Regions from separate parts of the Neobacillus sp. S1115 genome, predicted to be linked through region 2. Evidence: riboswitches for the same ligand, from Rfam matches in the RefSeq annotation. Region 2 holds a riboswitch; the other holds the start of a gene.
The links. A riboswitch is a leader RNA that binds a small molecule or an ion and turns the genes downstream of it on or off. The one in region 2 is predicted to bind FMN.
Positions count from the first base shown of each region.

Region 1 (8,447 bases), 2.0 Mb from region 2:
TGTGGTGTAGAACCGCGGATAACTGTACCAAGTGTGATAACTGCATCATATTTTTTGCTGTCAGCCATTTTTTTAGCGATTAATGGAATTTCAAATGCACCAGGGACCCACGCGACATCCACATCAGCATCATTCACTCCATGGCGCTTTAAAGCATCCTGTGCACCAGATAATAACTTGCTTGTAATAAATTCATTAAAACGTCCTACTACGATTCCGACTTTCAGTCCTGTACCAACTAAATTTCCTTCAAAAATATGTCCCATTTCTATTCCTCCGTATTTTTAATAATGAAGCAGATGGCCTAATTTATCATGTTTGGTTTTTAAATAGCTTTCGTTTTCGGGTCTCATTTCCATTTGCAGCGGTACCCGCTCGACGACTTCCAGGTCGTAGCCCTTTAGGCCCTTAATTTTACGCGGATTATTCGTTAATAACATCATTTTTCTGATGCCAAGATCTCTTAAAATTTGTGCACCAATTCCATAATCCCTTAAATCAGGCTTAAATCCAAGTTTTTCATTTGCCTCTACCGTATCATAGCCTTGTTCCTGAAGCTGATAGGCCTTCATTTTGTTAAGCAGGCCAATGCCTCTGCCTTCCTGGCGCATATACAACAGCACACCATTTCCGGCTTGTTCAATCTGCATCAGGGCGGCGTGGAGCTGCGGACCGCAGTCACAGCGGTAAGATCCAAAAACATCACCCGTTAAGCATTCCGAATGAACCCTGACCAGAATAGGTTTCTCCGGGTCAATATCACCTTTAATGAGAGCAACATGCTCTTTGTCGTCTACCATATTTGAATACCCGATTGCTTTAAAATCGCCATATTCAGTCGGCAACTTGATCTCCACTTCCCGCTTTACCAATTTATCCTTTTGATTTCGGTATTCAATCAGATCTTTGATCGTAATCATTTTCAGGCCCAGCTTATCGGCGATTTTTCTTAGCTGCGGTACCCGGGCCATCGTCCCGTCTTCATTCATGATTTCACAAATAACGCCAGCAGGCATGGCTCCAGATAGGTTTGCAAGATCTACTGCTGCTTCTGTGTGACCTGTTCTTCTAAGGACGCCGCCTTTTTTAGCGATAAGCGGAAAAACATGGCCAGGACGTTTAAAATCGGCAGCTTTTGACTGAGGATCAATCAAATTCATGATTGTCGCAGACCGTTCAAAGGCCGAAATACCTGTTGTAGAATTTTTATGATCAATGCTGACTGTAAAAGCAGTCCCATGCGGGTCGGTATTGTTCGCTACCATCGGCATTAAATCCAGTTTTTTTGCTAATTCTTCCTCAATCGGAACACAGACAAGGCCTCTCCCATGCGTTACCATCAAATTGATAACCTCAGGAGTTGTTTTTTCGGCAAGCGCTATGAAATCTCCTTCATTTTCCCTGTCCTCATCGTCGCAAACAATGATAACCTTCCCTTGTTTCAATTCTTCGATTGCTTCTTCAATCCTGTCAAACATACCGTATCACTCCTTTGTTCAGTTTTTTCATGCTATTTTATAAAAATCCATTCGCTTCTAAAAATTGGGCCGTAATACCTGATTGGCCTTTAGGCTTCTGATTGTTCGAAAAATTATTCATAAAATGAGCGACATACTTGCCAATCATATCGCATTCCAAATTTACAATCTCACCCGGTCCTTTGTTACCGACCACAGTTTCCGACATCGTATGGGGAATTAACGATAAGGTAAACGAGTTTTCGGTTACTCCAAATACCGTTAAGCTTGTCCCATCTACTGTTATGGAGCCTTTATAAATGATGTATTTCAATATTTCCGGCTCGGTCTCAATTTCATAATAGACAGCATTTTCAAGCGCATTTTTGCCTTTAATAACCCCGGTGCCATCGATATGCCCTGAAACAATATGACCGCCAAACCTTCCACCGGCCGCCATTGCTCTCTCAAGATTTACTTTTGAGCCGCGCTTTAACGAATTTAAACTAGAGGCTTTAACCGTTTCCGGCATGACGTCGACCGTAAAGCGGGTTCCCGTAAAGGAGGTAACAGTTAAGCAAACCCCATTGACAGCAATACTGTCTCCAAGATGAACATCGGCGAGAATTTTTTTCGCTTCAATCGTCATCACAAATGAATTACCAGTCCGCTGTATTGCTGAAATAGTACCAATCTCTTCAATAATTCCGGTAAACATCCTTCTTTCTCCCTTCATTAGGGTTTCCAGGGATTAAAGATTCTTCTAAAAAGCAAAAAGACCCTGAGGTAAAAACCTTCAGGGCCTGTTTAAAGACAATAGAAAATTAAGGCTTAAAAAAGGCTAAATTTCGCCAATTTTAATCCTGCTATTTCCCTTCTCCCATCCAGACTTTAACTGTCGGCTCCGGAATTTCACCAGATCCACCGTTTAACAAAATTGTTAACCGGGTCACGGACTAAGAAGCATGCGCTTCATCACCGCCGGTAAGGATTTTCACCTTGCCCCGAAGGAATTACTGTTAAATTATTTTAATATTATTATACAGAAGTGCATCTGTAAAGGAAACCGAACTGATAAATGAAAAAATAAACTTTATTTATACACCATAACTGGCAAATAAATTTCAAAATGAAGATCACCGCTGGCATTTTGCCCTTTGTGCTCTTCCTTATAAATCTCTAAACTTAATGCTTGATGATCTTGCTCATAGCCATATTCTTTCATCCACGTAAACAAAAGGTTATATGTATTTTCTACCTCTTCAGGTTTTCCTTTATGGGTTGTCACCACATAATTTTTACTTGGAATCGTAAAGCCAACCATTCCTTCCGGGATTTCTGTAATTTTTTCAACAGGTGCAGTGACGTAATAGGTAAACTCCGTCTCCCGGCTATGAAACGGGGCAATAAGAACCGGTTCCTCTGTCTTAAAGGAAATTTCCTCTAGCCGTTGTTCAAATTTTGTAAACAACTTGGGTATCTTGTTAGTTTCAGTATAACTTCCATTCCATGAAATTCCAACTACTCTCAATTCATTTTTTTCTACTACTTGGATATCCATGTTAAAACCCCCTTTTTTTCTATCTTATTTCTAATATTCTCACAATATCCTTAAATTCCTGCCAAAAAAATTCGACTTTTTCAAAAATTTATTATTTTAAAAAAATCAAAAATGCAGCCAAAATGATAGCCATACTTCGTTTCTAAATGTTGGAATTAATTTCAAAAATATTCCACAAGAACTTCTTGAAATTTATCTCTTAGGTAGTTTGTTTAATAGAATCTTCTCCCATCGACTCCAGGGGATCAGGTTTTTAATGAGGATGGCCATTTTTACACCCTTACCAATAGGAAAACGTAATACTGGTTTTTGCATTTTGGCTATTACTGAGATTTTTTTGGCTACCTCCCGTGGGTCGCCAAACTTTTCTTCTCCGGATAGAATGTAATTTTCCATACCTTCCATTAGTCGGTAGTACGGTGAGTCGGGTTGGGAGCGGGTAATTTGTTTTCCTGAAGACCAAATACTAGTCCTGTACGAACCCGGCTCTACTAGTATTACATCCACGCCAAATGGCTTCATTTCCAGGCGAAGGCATTCACTCCAGCCCTCGAGGGCGTGCTTTGATGCCACATATGGTGACATTCCTGGAAAGGCGACAACGCCGCTGATGCTGCTAAGATTAATGATTTTTCCATGACGCTGCTGTCGCATAAATGGCAAGATGGCTTTTGTAACTGCCATCACGCCAAAAACGTTTGTTTCAAATTGTTTACGGTATTCCTCCATCGGGAGCTCCTCGACAAACCCGGCAGCAGCGTAGCCCGCGTTGTTGACGAGTACATCGATACGGCCTAGAGATTCCGTTAGTTTGGCGAGTTGGTTGATTGAATCTTGTGAGGTAACGTCTAGTTGGCGGATGGTGATTTTATCTTCGATTTTTTCTTTCTTGGCTTCTGAAAGGAGTCCGCCGCTTTTTTCAAGATTTCTCATCGTCGCTATAACATAAAAACCCGACCGAGCAAGCTCCAGAGTTGTTAAAAGGCCGAATCCGCTTGACGATCCTGTTACAATGGCAATCGGTTCGTTCATGGTAATTCCCCCTTAAATAAAAGTGTAACAAAATTTTGACAAATCCCTGCAAAATCCAGCAGGAAATTTTCTTCTTTTTGAGAAAGATTAATGGGAAATTAAAAAGGAGTGATGAATTTGATAATAAAACCACGCTTTATCCCACTGATTATTCTTATTTTAGAGGCCTTGGTAAGGCGTCTACGGAAAAACCATCCAAAATGGCAGCTGATTTCAGATGAATTAGCCGGACGATGGGCCGGATACCGGGGTGAACAATCGATTGATTTCTACCTACACTCTCTCCCCGAAAAAGAATACCACATTTTCCACGATTTGAACCTTCCCGATGGAGAATACAACTGCCAAATTGATACCTTCCTTACAACTACCAAAAGCGGAATTATCATAGATGTGAAAAATTATAAGGGAAAGATCTTAATTGACACAGATTCAGAACAATTAATTCAAACAGTTAATGGTGAAGAATATACATACCCCTATCCAATTTTTCAGGTAGAAAGGCATCAAAGTGTCCTTAATAGAGTGCTTATTGAACACAATTTACCACCGTTACCCATTGAATATTTAGTAGTTTTCAGTAATCCTAATGCCATTCTTTCCTTTGGCGGGAGAAATGGATTGAAGGTCATGCAGCGCATCTGCAAATCCCCTAGTATTCTTCATAAAATGCAGTTATTTGAGAATTTCCATAAACAAGAGATATTTGACCCAAAGGATCTTCGGAAGTTTGATAAACTTTTGTTGAAGCTTAATACTGTTCCAACAAAGCCAATTCTCAAGAGATTTGACATACTCCATGGTGATTTGTTGCCGGGGGTGCATTGTCCAATTTGTTTACATTTACCAATGCAACGCAAAAACCAAAATTGGTATTGTTCATTTTGTAATACCTTTGTTCCAAATGCCCATCTTTACACTATCCAGGATTATTTTTTATTATATGGGCCTAGTATTACCAATCAACAGTTTAGGGGGTTCGCGCAAATATCTTCGCCAGATCTTGCACGTAGATTACTTCATTCAGCCAATCTCAAATATGAGGGTGATAACAAAGCGAGGGTCTATTTTCCTACAGAAATCCCTTTTATTCACCCATTAAATTTATGGAAAAATTAGGTACTTGTATGATTCGCTGATAAATTTGAAAATCCGCTGATATATTTAAAAATTCGCTGATATATCATAAGAATTCGCTGATAAAATCAAAAATTCGCTGATATATCATAAAAATTCGCTGATATTTTTTTTCTTGCTTGGAAAATCGATTTCTTATATAACAGGATTATCGGTATTTACATGATTTTCTCACTCAACACGGTGATTTTTTCCAAAAAAAATTGTAATTTTGCCTTTAAAAAGGAAACTTCCGCGCAAATTTTGGCCCAATTCCAACTATTTTTAAGCAAAACACGGTGCCCGCTCGCAATAGTTAGTTACCTTTTTAAAACAACCAACCAAAAAAGGCCGTTCGCACACCAAAACGCGAACGGCCCAATTTTTTTTACGAAAAAAAAACAGACCCTTTAAAAGAGTCTGTTTAATTTTTAACAGTTATTAAGCTTTACGGACATTTACCGCTTGCGGCCCACGCTGGCCGTTTTCGATATCAAACGTAACTTCTTGTCCTTCGTCTAAGGTTTTGAAACCCTCGATTTGAATTGCAGAGTAATGAACGAAAACGTCTTCTCCGCCATCTCTTTCGATAAATCCAAAACCTTTTTCACTGTTAAACCATTTTACCTTGCCATGTTCCATTTCTTTCGGTGCCTCCTAGCATAATCCCATAAATAAAATTTTGCAAAATAATGCTTGCACATATATTTTTACCCGTATGCATTCCTCATATACCAATTCCAAGTAAAAAAATTTTATTTATCCAAAACCCATTTGCGAATAGCCTTCGCCACGCCATCTTCTTCATTAGAAGCTGTCACCCAGTCAGCCGTTTCCTTTACAATCTCCTGAGCATTTCCCATGGCTACACCCATGCCAGCTTCTTTAATCATGGCCAGATCGTTAAGGGAGTCTCCGACGGCCATTACATTCTTCATCTCAATTCCGAGCCGCTCGCACACAAGCCTTAATCCTTGCGCTTTGTTTATACCTGAAGCGTTAACCTCTATGTTGAATGGTGTGGAATTTGACAGTTCAAATTCACCTCTAGCTTCCAGCTCTTTAATCACAATTTCGCGGACGGCATCATCATGAATATTGAAGCCAAATTTCATCCACTCAACCGAATGCAAATCCTCTGGCATTTCATTGTGCCAGTTTCGTTCCGTACTGATTGCCCAAAATGTCGCTTTGTGCTCATTGGCAAGCTTCAGCATCCATTCAATTTGTTCAGATTTTACAAGCGATCTTCTCACAAGTTCGCGTTTTTCATCCCAAATCTCACTTCCATTTACCGTCACCAAAAAGGACGAAAGATTTAGAGAATCGGCATGATTATGACTATTTAAAAAGGATCGTCCTGTACTTAGAACAACAAATACGCCCTTATCCTGGGCTTCTTTGATTGCCTCACTATTTGCCACAGAAATTTCATGCTGATTATTTAATAAGGTCCCATCCATATCAAGGGCAATTAATTTAATATCTATATGATTATTCAATTCCTCTTGCTCCCTTCTGTTCTGCTCATTACATTAGATTACCATTTTTGAATAAGTCTTTTCAAAGAAGGAGACTTTTAATTTACATGATATTTTTATGGTAACCACAAAAAACTCCCTGCGATATTCCGCAGGGAGTTAGATGAAAATAAGAAACTGATAGTTGCTCCTGATGATTAATGATGATGGTGATGGCCGCCTCTGGATGGGTTGGTAATTACCCACTCTTCATTAGGTACTTGGAAAAATTGAATCCAAACACCATCCAACCATTCATTATCCTTTTCCAGAATAAAATCAATATCCTTATCGGATTTTACCACTTCATCCTTGTCGGTTGGTGTATCAAGCATCAGGTCATAATGGGCATGATCGCCGTGGATGTTGGAAACATAAACACGAAACAATTTACCCTCCGCTTCCTCTTGTCCAAGCATTTTTTTCAATTCCTTTGCAGCACTACGATTTACTTTTACCTTCATTTCTTCTAAGCCCTCTTTCTAAAAATAATTAACGAGTATTTCGTTTTCTTTTCTCTCTAACTAGCTGGAACCAAATAAACGCGATGTATAGCGGGATGGCTACATAGAGAAAGTACGGAAAACGATATTGTTCTTTTTTGAAAAATAAATAAATGGCGCAGCCTAAAAAAGCTGTGACAATAATTCCGTATTTGGGCAGGGGAACGTCCTTCAGGCTTGGGATCTTAACGGTGCTTACCATTAAGAAACAAATTACAAAAAAGGCGATAGGGAGAACAATTGATGGCATTTTGCCGTGAAACAGCGTTAACAGCGTTAACACCCCGCCCCCAGCCGTGATGGGTACACCCGTAAAATACTTTAATGAAGATTTCACCGCATTTATGTTGAAGCGGGCTAATCGATAAGCTCCGAATAATGGAAACAAACCTGAAATTGCCATGCCCACGATGCCATATGTAGAAAAGTAGGAGTAATAAGCCATCATCGCAGGCGCAACACCAAAGGTAACGATGTCAGCGAGTGAATCAAGCTCCTTCCCCAGCTCACTTTCCACACGCAGTATTCTTGCAATCCGTCCGTCCATGCTATCGAGCATCATCCCAATTAAGATCAGAATGGCCGCATTCTTATAATCCCCCTGCGCCGAATACATGACCGACAAAAAGCCAAAAAATAAATTAAAAAGCGTAAACAAATTTGGAATACTGTTTCTAATAATATGTATCACTCCAATTTAAACAATAAAAAGGATTAAATTCATACCCTTTTATTCAAAATCATTCCTCTCTTATTAATATCTGTTAGGTTACGTTACTATGTCAATATTATATCATAACATATTTTAACAAAATTAATTTCAAAAACATAGAAGAGGCTGTTCCATATTGAAACAGCCCCCTTTTTTATTATTTCTTTATGATGCTTCTTTTTCTGAAGTTTTTAATACTTTATCCTTTGAGAAGAACCATCCGGCTGCAGCAATTCCAACCAAGACAAGGTAAAAACTTACCTTCCATTCGGTTGAGTGGGCAAAATCTTCATTTAATATCGCTAGTTCAGGATGGGAAAGTGTATAGACAGCAAGTTTTACTCCCACCCAGCCAACAATCGCAAATGCGGCAATCTCAAGGCCGGGGCGTCTCTCTAGAAGCTTAACAAACATATTAGCAGCAAAGCGCATTATCACTAGGCCAATGATTCCGCCGGCAAAGATGACCAAGAACTTTCCGCCATCGAGTCCACCAATATTCGGCAGAGGCGTATTGGGAAGGACGACAGCCATGGCAACAGCAGC
Region 1 is NZ_AP038275.1:2,499,597-2,508,043, reverse strand. Features, by position in the region: gene ribH (6,7-dimethyl-8-ribityllumazine synthase) at 1-266, opposite strand, end outside; gene ACZ5B7_RS12165 (bifunctional 3,4-dihydroxy-2-butanone-4-phosphate synthase/GTP cyclohydrolase II) at 285-1,478, opposite strand; gene ribE (riboflavin synthase) at 1,516-2,175, opposite strand; FMN riboswitch at 2,326-2,473, opposite strand; gene ACZ5B7_RS12155 (GyrI-like domain-containing protein) at 2,551-3,018, opposite strand; gene ACZ5B7_RS12150 (SDR family oxidoreductase) at 3,211-4,050, opposite strand; gene ACZ5B7_RS12145 (nuclease-related domain-containing protein) at 4,168-5,169, shown strand; gene ACZ5B7_RS12140 (cold-shock protein) at 5,608-5,808, opposite strand; gene ACZ5B7_RS12135 (Cof-type HAD-IIB family hydrolase) at 5,922-6,668, opposite strand; gene ACZ5B7_RS12130 (iron-sulfur cluster assembly accessory protein) at 6,845-7,150, opposite strand; gene pssA (CDP-diacylglycerol--serine O-phosphatidyltransferase) at 7,179-7,880, opposite strand; gene ACZ5B7_RS12120 (TerC family protein) at 8,067-8,447, opposite strand, start outside.
Region 1: linked by a shared signal. The riboswitch ahead of ribE (riboflavin synthase) and the one ahead of ACZ5B7_RS21860 (ECF transporter S component) in region 2 are both predicted to bind FMN.

Region 2 (8,447 bases):
GATGGAGAGCTTGCTGCAGCGCTCCGATATTTGAACCAACGATACACGATTCCCGACAAAGTCATCGGCCTTTTGACAGATATCGGAACGGAAGAGTTTGCTCACTTGGAAATGATTGCCACTATGGTCTACAAGCTCACAAAAGACGCTACCGTTGAACAAATGAAGGCAGCAGGGCTTGACGGGCACTATGCCGATCATGATAAAGCCCTATTTTACCATAATGCCGCAGGAATTCCTTTTACCACTCAGTATATCCAAGCTAAGGGTGACCCAATCGCCGACCTTTATGAAGACATTGCTGCAGAAGAGAAAGCACGGGCAACCTACCAATGGATTATCAATATGAGCGATGACCCCGACTTAAATGACGGTCTTCGTTTCCTACGGGAAAGAGAAATCATCCACTCGCAACGCTTCCGCGAAGCGGTCGAAATTTTAAAAGAAGAAAAAGGAAAGAAGAAGATTTTTTAATTAGGAAGAGGCAGAGATTCTGCTTCTTTATTTTTTTTCATGATATAGATTGATATCGTAATTTTTTTTCATCATTGCAAAAACGATATGGCGGTTTTTCCACTCTTCTTCCTTCTTCCAAAAATCTTTACTGCGGTCGGCAATCTCAGCCCTCAATTCCTGATATTCCTTCTCCTTCTTATCCTTTTGCTGCTTTAAAATATTCATTGAACCGTACCCAATGATCGTAATCGCCATTAAAAATATGATAACCGAATCATTTAACGAAGCAGAAAACATGGCAAAAAAGGAATAAGAATAATATTTCGCAATGGCAAAATAAAAATAACAAAAAAAGATGGCCGCCAATAAAAGAGTCGAATAGATAGAAAGATAATGTAACTTTTCTGCTTTATCAAATTTTTCCTTCTTTTTCCGGACATTTTCTAGAACCTGCTTGGTCGCTTCATCCGTATGCTCAAGCTCCCTAATGGGAGAATCCATATCCATCCCTCCATTTCTCCATTAATAAATATGAACTTGTCCGCAAACTTATGAATTAAAAAACAAAAAAACCGACCTAAAAACGATCGGTTAGTTGCTAATTGGGATTTTCAATACCTGACCAACATAGATTTCTTCATTGGACATGTTGTTTGCTTTTTTTATAATGTCCATCCCTTTTTGAGATTTATAATACTTCATCGAAATACTAAATAATGTTTCTTGCTGCTGAACCTTATGACGAATGATCGTTTGTTGTACTGGTTCACTTTTACTTGTATCCGTTTGTGTTGGTTGATTCTGAGTCTGCACTGGTGCATTATTGCTGGCAGCCCCTTGAGGTGAAACAGGACTTTCCGTGGACACATTTTTTTCCGTATTGGCAGTCGGCTGTTCTTCGGCTGGTGGGGTTAATGAGGTGCCCGCTTCTACACTTTCCAGATTATCAGCTCCATCGGCATTTACGGATTGGTCTTCCTCCACTTTATCAGCCTCTTCTGAAGTTGATTTTTTTAGGTTAATAGTTTCATAGCCAACAGGATCCGTTGAAGCTTTCTTAGAGCCATTTATTTGTTTTCCATCAAGATAAGAAATAACACTGAAAATAATCACAGGAAGAAGAATAAAGAATAATACCAGGATCCGAATAACCGGATATTTTATTTTCCATTTTACCTTTTTCTTTTTTTCCCGATGGACCAGTTCCCTTGGAGGCAATTCATCGTTTACTTCGATATTTTCATTCACCTTTTGTATTCGTTGTTTTAATCTTTCGGCTTGCTCTCGATATGGTTCTTCTCTATTCATGAAGCCCTCCCCCTCCTTGCTGATCATCTGCCGAAGAATGTTTATACTTTATAAAAATACCTAATAAGAAATCGATAATAAAATGCATCATAATGGTGACAGCCAGATTATTTGTCGATTCATAGACTGCCCCAATAACAAAACTAAGCGTGATAATGTTGATAAATAAAAACACATTAAACAGGTAGCGGTAATGGATTAACGCAAAGATAAGACTAGCCAAAATAAGCCCGACTTTCGTTTGGATGATCCCTCTAAATAATACTTCCTCGCTAAAGGAAACAAACGCGGCAATAATAAAAATATGGAATATATTTCTTTTCCGAAAAATCCGTTCATTTAAGCCGCCATCATCATAAAAAGATGCAGGCAGCCATTTCATTAGGATTAAGTCAACGATGACAATCGCTATCCCCAATGGCACGCCTATGGAAATAATCTTAACGTCCCTTACATCGATTGTTTTCAAAAAAGAGAAATGGTCAAATAGGAGCAATCCTAAAATGAGTGAGATCACAAGCAATATGACCTGTGTCATATATAAGTGAAAAAGTAAATCTTTATCAGTTAAGCTGCTAATTAGTTCATTATATTTCTTTTTCATTCCCTCAACTCGCTATTAAGTAATAATCCGGCTAGGTATTCCTTCCATTCAATTTTCCCTAAATGATTCTTCCTCATTTTATGGGAGGCTGAATAGTTTTTTTCGTCAATTCCGCAAATATCACAGCATTGCTCAATTTTACTTGTCACCTGTTCCTCAAAATAATTCAAAAGGAATTCGCGCCGGCACCGATTTGACAAAACCCATTGTAACATTTGGTAAATATTTTTTTTCTTCATTGTTATGCGTTCATTAACAAATCCTTTAATTCTTTCTTTGCCGTCAAGAAGAGAACTTTTTTCTTTGGCTTCTTTCCGGAGAAGATTCTCCACTAATCTCCACTGAACCTCAGAAAACCCTCCTCTTTCCTGGGTGCCTTGATTGAATTGAAGTGCATCGCCTTTTATTCCGTGTCCAATTTCCAATTCATGAAACAGCCAGTTAATTTGCTGTTCCGACGGGAGTTCGCTTTCGGCAAGCTGAAAAGGCAGCTGTTCATCTCCAGGTGAATATAAAAGGTAGGCGATACTCGGCAGACCATCGCGTCCTGCACGGCCAATTTCCTGAAGATACGACTCGATTTGCATCGGCATATGAAAATGAATAATAAATCTGATATTATCCTTATTCACTCCCATCCCGAATGCACTTGTGGCACAAATAACATCTAGCTGGTTATGAATAAATTGTTGCTGGATTAATATTCTTGTATCCTGATCCAATCCCCCGTGGTAAGCACTTGCGTTGCAAATATTCTTTTCCTCTAGCAATAAAGCCATTTGTTCGGCCATTTTTTTGCTTGAAAAGTAAATAATACCAGGTTTTTCAAGCTTTGCAGCAAGCTCCAAAACCCGGTCTGTCTTTTTCTGATACTCTTCTATTTCGTCGATCCATATGGCTATATTAGGACGGTCAATTGTCGATTCCACTTTTACAGCATCCTCTATGCCTAATGATTGGATAATATCCTTCCGGACCTTTCTTGTAGCGGTGGCGGTCAGAGCTAGTGTAAGGGGGCACCCTAAGCTTTTCCTTATTTCACCCAATTTGGAGTAATCCGGCCGAAAATCATACCCCCATTGAGAAATACAATGCGCTTCATCCACTACAAATAAGCAGATGGCAAGGTTCCGAAGCTTTTGTAAGATGAAAGAGGACTGAAGCATCTCCGGTGATATAAAGATAAACTTATAGTCGTGCAGCCGGTCTAGAACATAATTTTTTTCCTCCAAAGAAAGAAAGGAGTTTAAAGCAATAACCCTTTTCTCACCCAAACGACCTAATTGTTCAACTTGATCTTGCATAAGGGATAGAAGCGGGGAAACGATTAATATCGATCCCTCAAAAACATAACCAGGAAGCTGGTAGCATAGGGATTTGCCCGTTCCGGTCGGGAGCATGGCCAGGGTATGCTGTCCATTTAAGATAGCTGAAATGGCTTCCTTTTGCCCTGTTTTAAATGATAAATAGCCAAAATGTTTTTTTAAAAGATTTTCTAATTCCATTGCCGGTCACCATACTTCGCCAACACTAACCTGATTTGAAAATAACTGGCACGGCTGACTTTTTCCCTTATTAATTTTAATTGCTTTGTGGCGGCTCGATTAGCAATTTGCAAAATTTCCAGCTGTAATTCTCTATCAACAAAATCATCGATTGAAAACCGGTCTATTTGCAGTGCAAATTCCACTAAATGATCTTCGATTGTGCTTGTTTTTAAATTTCTGTTTTTGGCTATCATCTCTATCGAATATCCCTGCGATAGCAATTTCCATGTTTTTCGCGCCGTAATGGTTAATTCATCCCCATGCTCCAAGCCCTTTAGTAGATGGGTTAATATCGGAAAATTAACGCCTCTTGTTTCTATTTTTTCAATCAAATAATGCAGTGTATTAGTAAATGTAAGATGATATTCGTACACATTAACATTCATTTTTTTGGATGCTTGTTGAGCGGTTAATCCTATTTGCCGGAATCCAGTTAAACGGAAGACAATCATAGACGGATCAATTTCCTGCCCATCTTCGAAGCATTCGTTCAATTCTTCATATAATTTTTCGCCAATTTCGTTTCTTGAGAGATGGCTTTCTTTAAGAACAGCTTTAACCCAGATAAGAACCTTCTTATTTTTTTGAATCGGTATATAGCTTGTTTCCTGATTAATGAGGTTAGAGACTACTTGAACTAATAAAGAGAGTCGTTCCCAAAATATAGTGGTCATTTGGTGATAACGCCAGCCATTAAGAAAGATTGGAATACCGATATTTTTCAAGCGCTGCTCTCCTGAAGAACTGAGCAGGTATTTTTGCTCACCTTGCTCAATAATCCACCCATTGTCCCTCATACTATGAATTATGGCTTCAAAGGAGTCTCTTGTCAGCGGTTCAAGTACTCCAAATAATCTTTTTAACGAATATAAATGAATATCCTGAATGGTTTGCGACGATTTCTTTCCTTTTAAAATGTGGTAAACAGAATAAATAGTTCTTTCGTTATTAATTTTTTTCAAACAATAAAGAATAACTGATTCTACCCATTCCATTTTAGACTCACCACTTATCCTGATTCGACAAAAACAGTTAAATTTTATTATATTTTAACATGAAACAGGTATTGTGTTGTCCAAAAATGTGGAAGTTTAAGAAATAATGGGACTAAAGGTACCAAAATCAAATTTCTATTGAAAAGTTATTCATACAGCTTTACAATAGATATGTGAATTGTATTTTCCATCACAAATGGAAAATAAGTAAGCATATTACTTGTTATTTTACTGGGAGGTTTTTTTCATGGCAAAGTATACAATTGTTGACAAGGAAACTTGCATCGCGTGTGGCGCATGCGGCGCTGCTGCACCAGATATCTATGATTACGATGATGAAGGTATCGCATTCGTAACACTTGACGATAACGAAGGTATCGTTGAAATTCCAGATGTTTTAATCGATGACATGATGGACGCTTTCGAAGGCTGCCCAACTGATTCTATTAAAGTTGCTGATGAGCCATTCGACGGTAACCCAACTAAATTTGAATAATCTTTGACTGAAGATATTCTTAAGCTGCTACCCCCCGCCTAATATAAGCCGGGGGGTTATTTTTTTCGATAGAAAACAGAGGCCCAAGTTTTGCAGCCTCTGTTCGTTTTAAGCATTTTTTACTGAAAATTTATTTAGCCATGCCTGCATCCGAATAAATAGAAGCATGAAAATGATCGACATCATTACGCCCTTTAAGATATTAAAAGGCAAAATCGCAGGTACGACGAGGTTCCTCATATCTGGGAAACCCATTAAGGCCGTATAGGCAGGTAAAATAATAAAGTAGTTGGCAATACTCATCACAACAGCCATGATTAGAGTTCCAGCTACTAGGGCAAGTGTCATTCCCTTTTTTGATTTCAATTTATTATACACAAAGCAAGTCGGCAGAATAAACACAATCCCTGCTGCGAAATTGGCAAGGTGGCCAATAGGAATGCCTGTCGGGCTCCCTGTTGCAAAATAATTTAACATATTCTTAAACAATTCTACTAAAATTCCTGCCACTGGTCCGAAAATCAGCGCAGCAATCAAAGCAGGAATATCACTAAAGTCCACAAACAAAAAATTAGGGAACATTGGCAGCGGAAAGTTTAAAAACATTAATAAATATGCGATGCTGCTCAGCATCCCGATTGAAACCATTGCTTTTACCTTTGTGTTCTTCATTTTCTTCATCTTCCTCTCTCCTTTTTGATCCATCACGTTAGGAAGAGAGATTCAGCTTTTATAGGTACGCAAAATAAAACTCCCTCAAGATTGAAGCTTGAGGGAGTAAATTTAGGTACGCTTAATAAACATTCGATCCAAGAAAATTTTTCGAATGCCTGCAGAACCTCCATCTTCTCCCATCCAGACTATACTGTCGGCTTTGGAATCACACCAAATCCTGCCCAATTAGGCTCGCGGGCTGAAGAGTTATACTCTAATACCGCCGATCGGGAATTTCACCCTGCCCCGAAGATAGATCGATATAAAATTATAAGTTTATTATACTGAAAATCTGTCACTTTGTTAAGTTAAAGTTATTTCCCGTTTTTTGAATATTTAGATAAAAAACACCCGCAGCAATAGGATGCGGGTTAAAAAGTTTTAATTTACCGGACGATTAAGACTTGATTAGGCTTGATTACATCCGTGTTTAGGTTATTGATTTCCTTTAATCTTGCCACTGTCACATTAAACTTTTGGGCAATGGAGGACAAGTTGTCACCATTTATTACAATATATTGGTTTACAAGTGGCTGCCGGCTGGGTTCAGGAATATTTTGCGGACGGCTGCTTACCTCCAAAACATCCTTGCCACTGGCTGCAATTCCGCCCTGAACCGCTTCACCAACATCGGCATCTCCCAATAGGAGTTCCGGATTAATGGCAAACTTTTTGTCATATCTCCATTCTAATTGGTGTGATTCAAAATGAAGATGGGTGCCGGTAGCCTGACCGGTCCTTCCCATTGTTCCGATGGCCTCCCCCCGCTTAACCATTTGACCTGGCACAACGGCCCGTTTGCTTAAGTGGGCATAAACCGTAACGAAATTGCTTGGGTGCTTGATAAATACAACCTGACCATATGTATTGGAATAATAAGACTTGATCACTGCCCCATCTTCAACTGTCAAGACCGGGGTGCCATATTTTCCGGCGATATCGATTCCTTTATGCTTACCCTGTCTTGTCCCATATGTATCAGAAATAACACCATCCGCCGGCCAAATCCATCTCTCCTTCTCCGTTTTCGCCTCAGGCAATCCTGCAGCTTCCGAGTGTCTCCCTCCGAGAAACAACAAACCTACACAAATCGCCATGATAATGGCAATAAAAAACCTCTTTATATAGTCACGCATTTCACTATTAATCCTCCTTACATCTTGTCCATACCTCACCATATGTTCTTATACTCGAGTTTAGAACATATGATGAGGCATGGGACGGCCTGACCATATTTGTTATAATTTGGAGTCAATTGCTATTTTATGCATAAAAAAATCAACCGTTTTGGTTGATTTTTTTATCATTTCTCGATTGTCCGAAGATTTGGGGCCGCTGGCACCTTGATTTCTTTTGTTAAATCAAACGGGCCAATATTTGCTGCGGGAGGATTGCTCACAACCACTTTTTCAAATCCGAATTCTTTTGCCGTTAAAAGGATGGCCTCCATCGACCAGACTGCCAAACGTTCATCTTCTAAACTGGCATCTTTCGCAAAAGTGATGGTCAACGTGTTATCATTTGCTGTTACATCCTGAATTGCCAAATTTGGCAACAAAGATCTTTGTAATTGATATTCCTCTACCACTGACTTCATCGCATCAATTGCAGCCTTAATATCCTTATATGATTCAGGTGTTGGCACCAAGAGCGGAACATCACTGCCATTAGGATAGTAAAAGAGGTAGGCATGTTTTTTCACATCAGTGATGGTCAATTTTTCTAAAAAGTCATTGCTTAGTTCGATTCCAGGTTCGCCATTTGTGGTGAACTCAATCGTTTTGACGCTGCTATTGGAAGAAATATCATTTTTTAACGCACCGAGAAAAATTTGTTCCGTTGCACTGCCTTGGCGGTATGGATGGTCTGAAGGTACATCGACAATAACAGTTTCATTAGCATTATCATAATGCAATGTTGCCTGGAGCGGATAAAATTCACTTAGGCCCCATTCCGATTCATTTAGGTTTGCCATATGTTCATTATATAAGGTAAGCCAGTCTTTTCCTTCAGTATTTTTGACTATAGTTGATACTGGTACTAGATTTAGCGCCTGATTATCGGGGATCCAATAGGTCAACACGATGCCGTCTTTAATTTCATCATCATAAACGGCCGTTTTCCCGGCATGATTGTTTTGCCCTTCGGCTTTCTTTAATGTTGAAATTTGACCCGTTTGCGATTCCTGATTGGCCATACCGCCCGCATCGCTATTATCCTTGGCAATTTTCGCTTCTTTTGTTGATTCTTGTTTGGCATTATTGATTGAATAATCATTCGTATCCATAAACTTAGGAGCCAAAATAAAAAATAAAAATAGTGCCGCT
Region 2 is NZ_AP038275.1:4,480,668-4,489,114, forward strand. Features, by position in the region: gene ACZ5B7_RS21825 (manganese catalase family protein) at 1-474, shown strand, start outside; gene ACZ5B7_RS21830 (DUF2663 family protein) at 502-957, opposite strand; gene ACZ5B7_RS21835 (LysM peptidoglycan-binding domain-containing protein) at 1,048-1,764, opposite strand; gene ACZ5B7_RS21840 (lysostaphin resistance A-like protein) at 1,757-2,368, opposite strand; gene ACZ5B7_RS21845 (RecQ family ATP-dependent DNA helicase) at 2,365-3,873, opposite strand; gene ACZ5B7_RS21850 (YpbB family protein) at 3,864-4,910, opposite strand; gene ACZ5B7_RS21855 (ferredoxin) at 5,158-5,406, shown strand; gene ACZ5B7_RS21860 (ECF transporter S component) at 5,515-6,078, opposite strand; FMN riboswitch at 6,246-6,378, opposite strand; gene ACZ5B7_RS21865 (peptidoglycan DD-metalloendopeptidase family protein) at 6,507-7,256, opposite strand; gene ACZ5B7_RS21870 (negative regulator of sigma-X activity) at 7,424-8,447, opposite strand, start outside.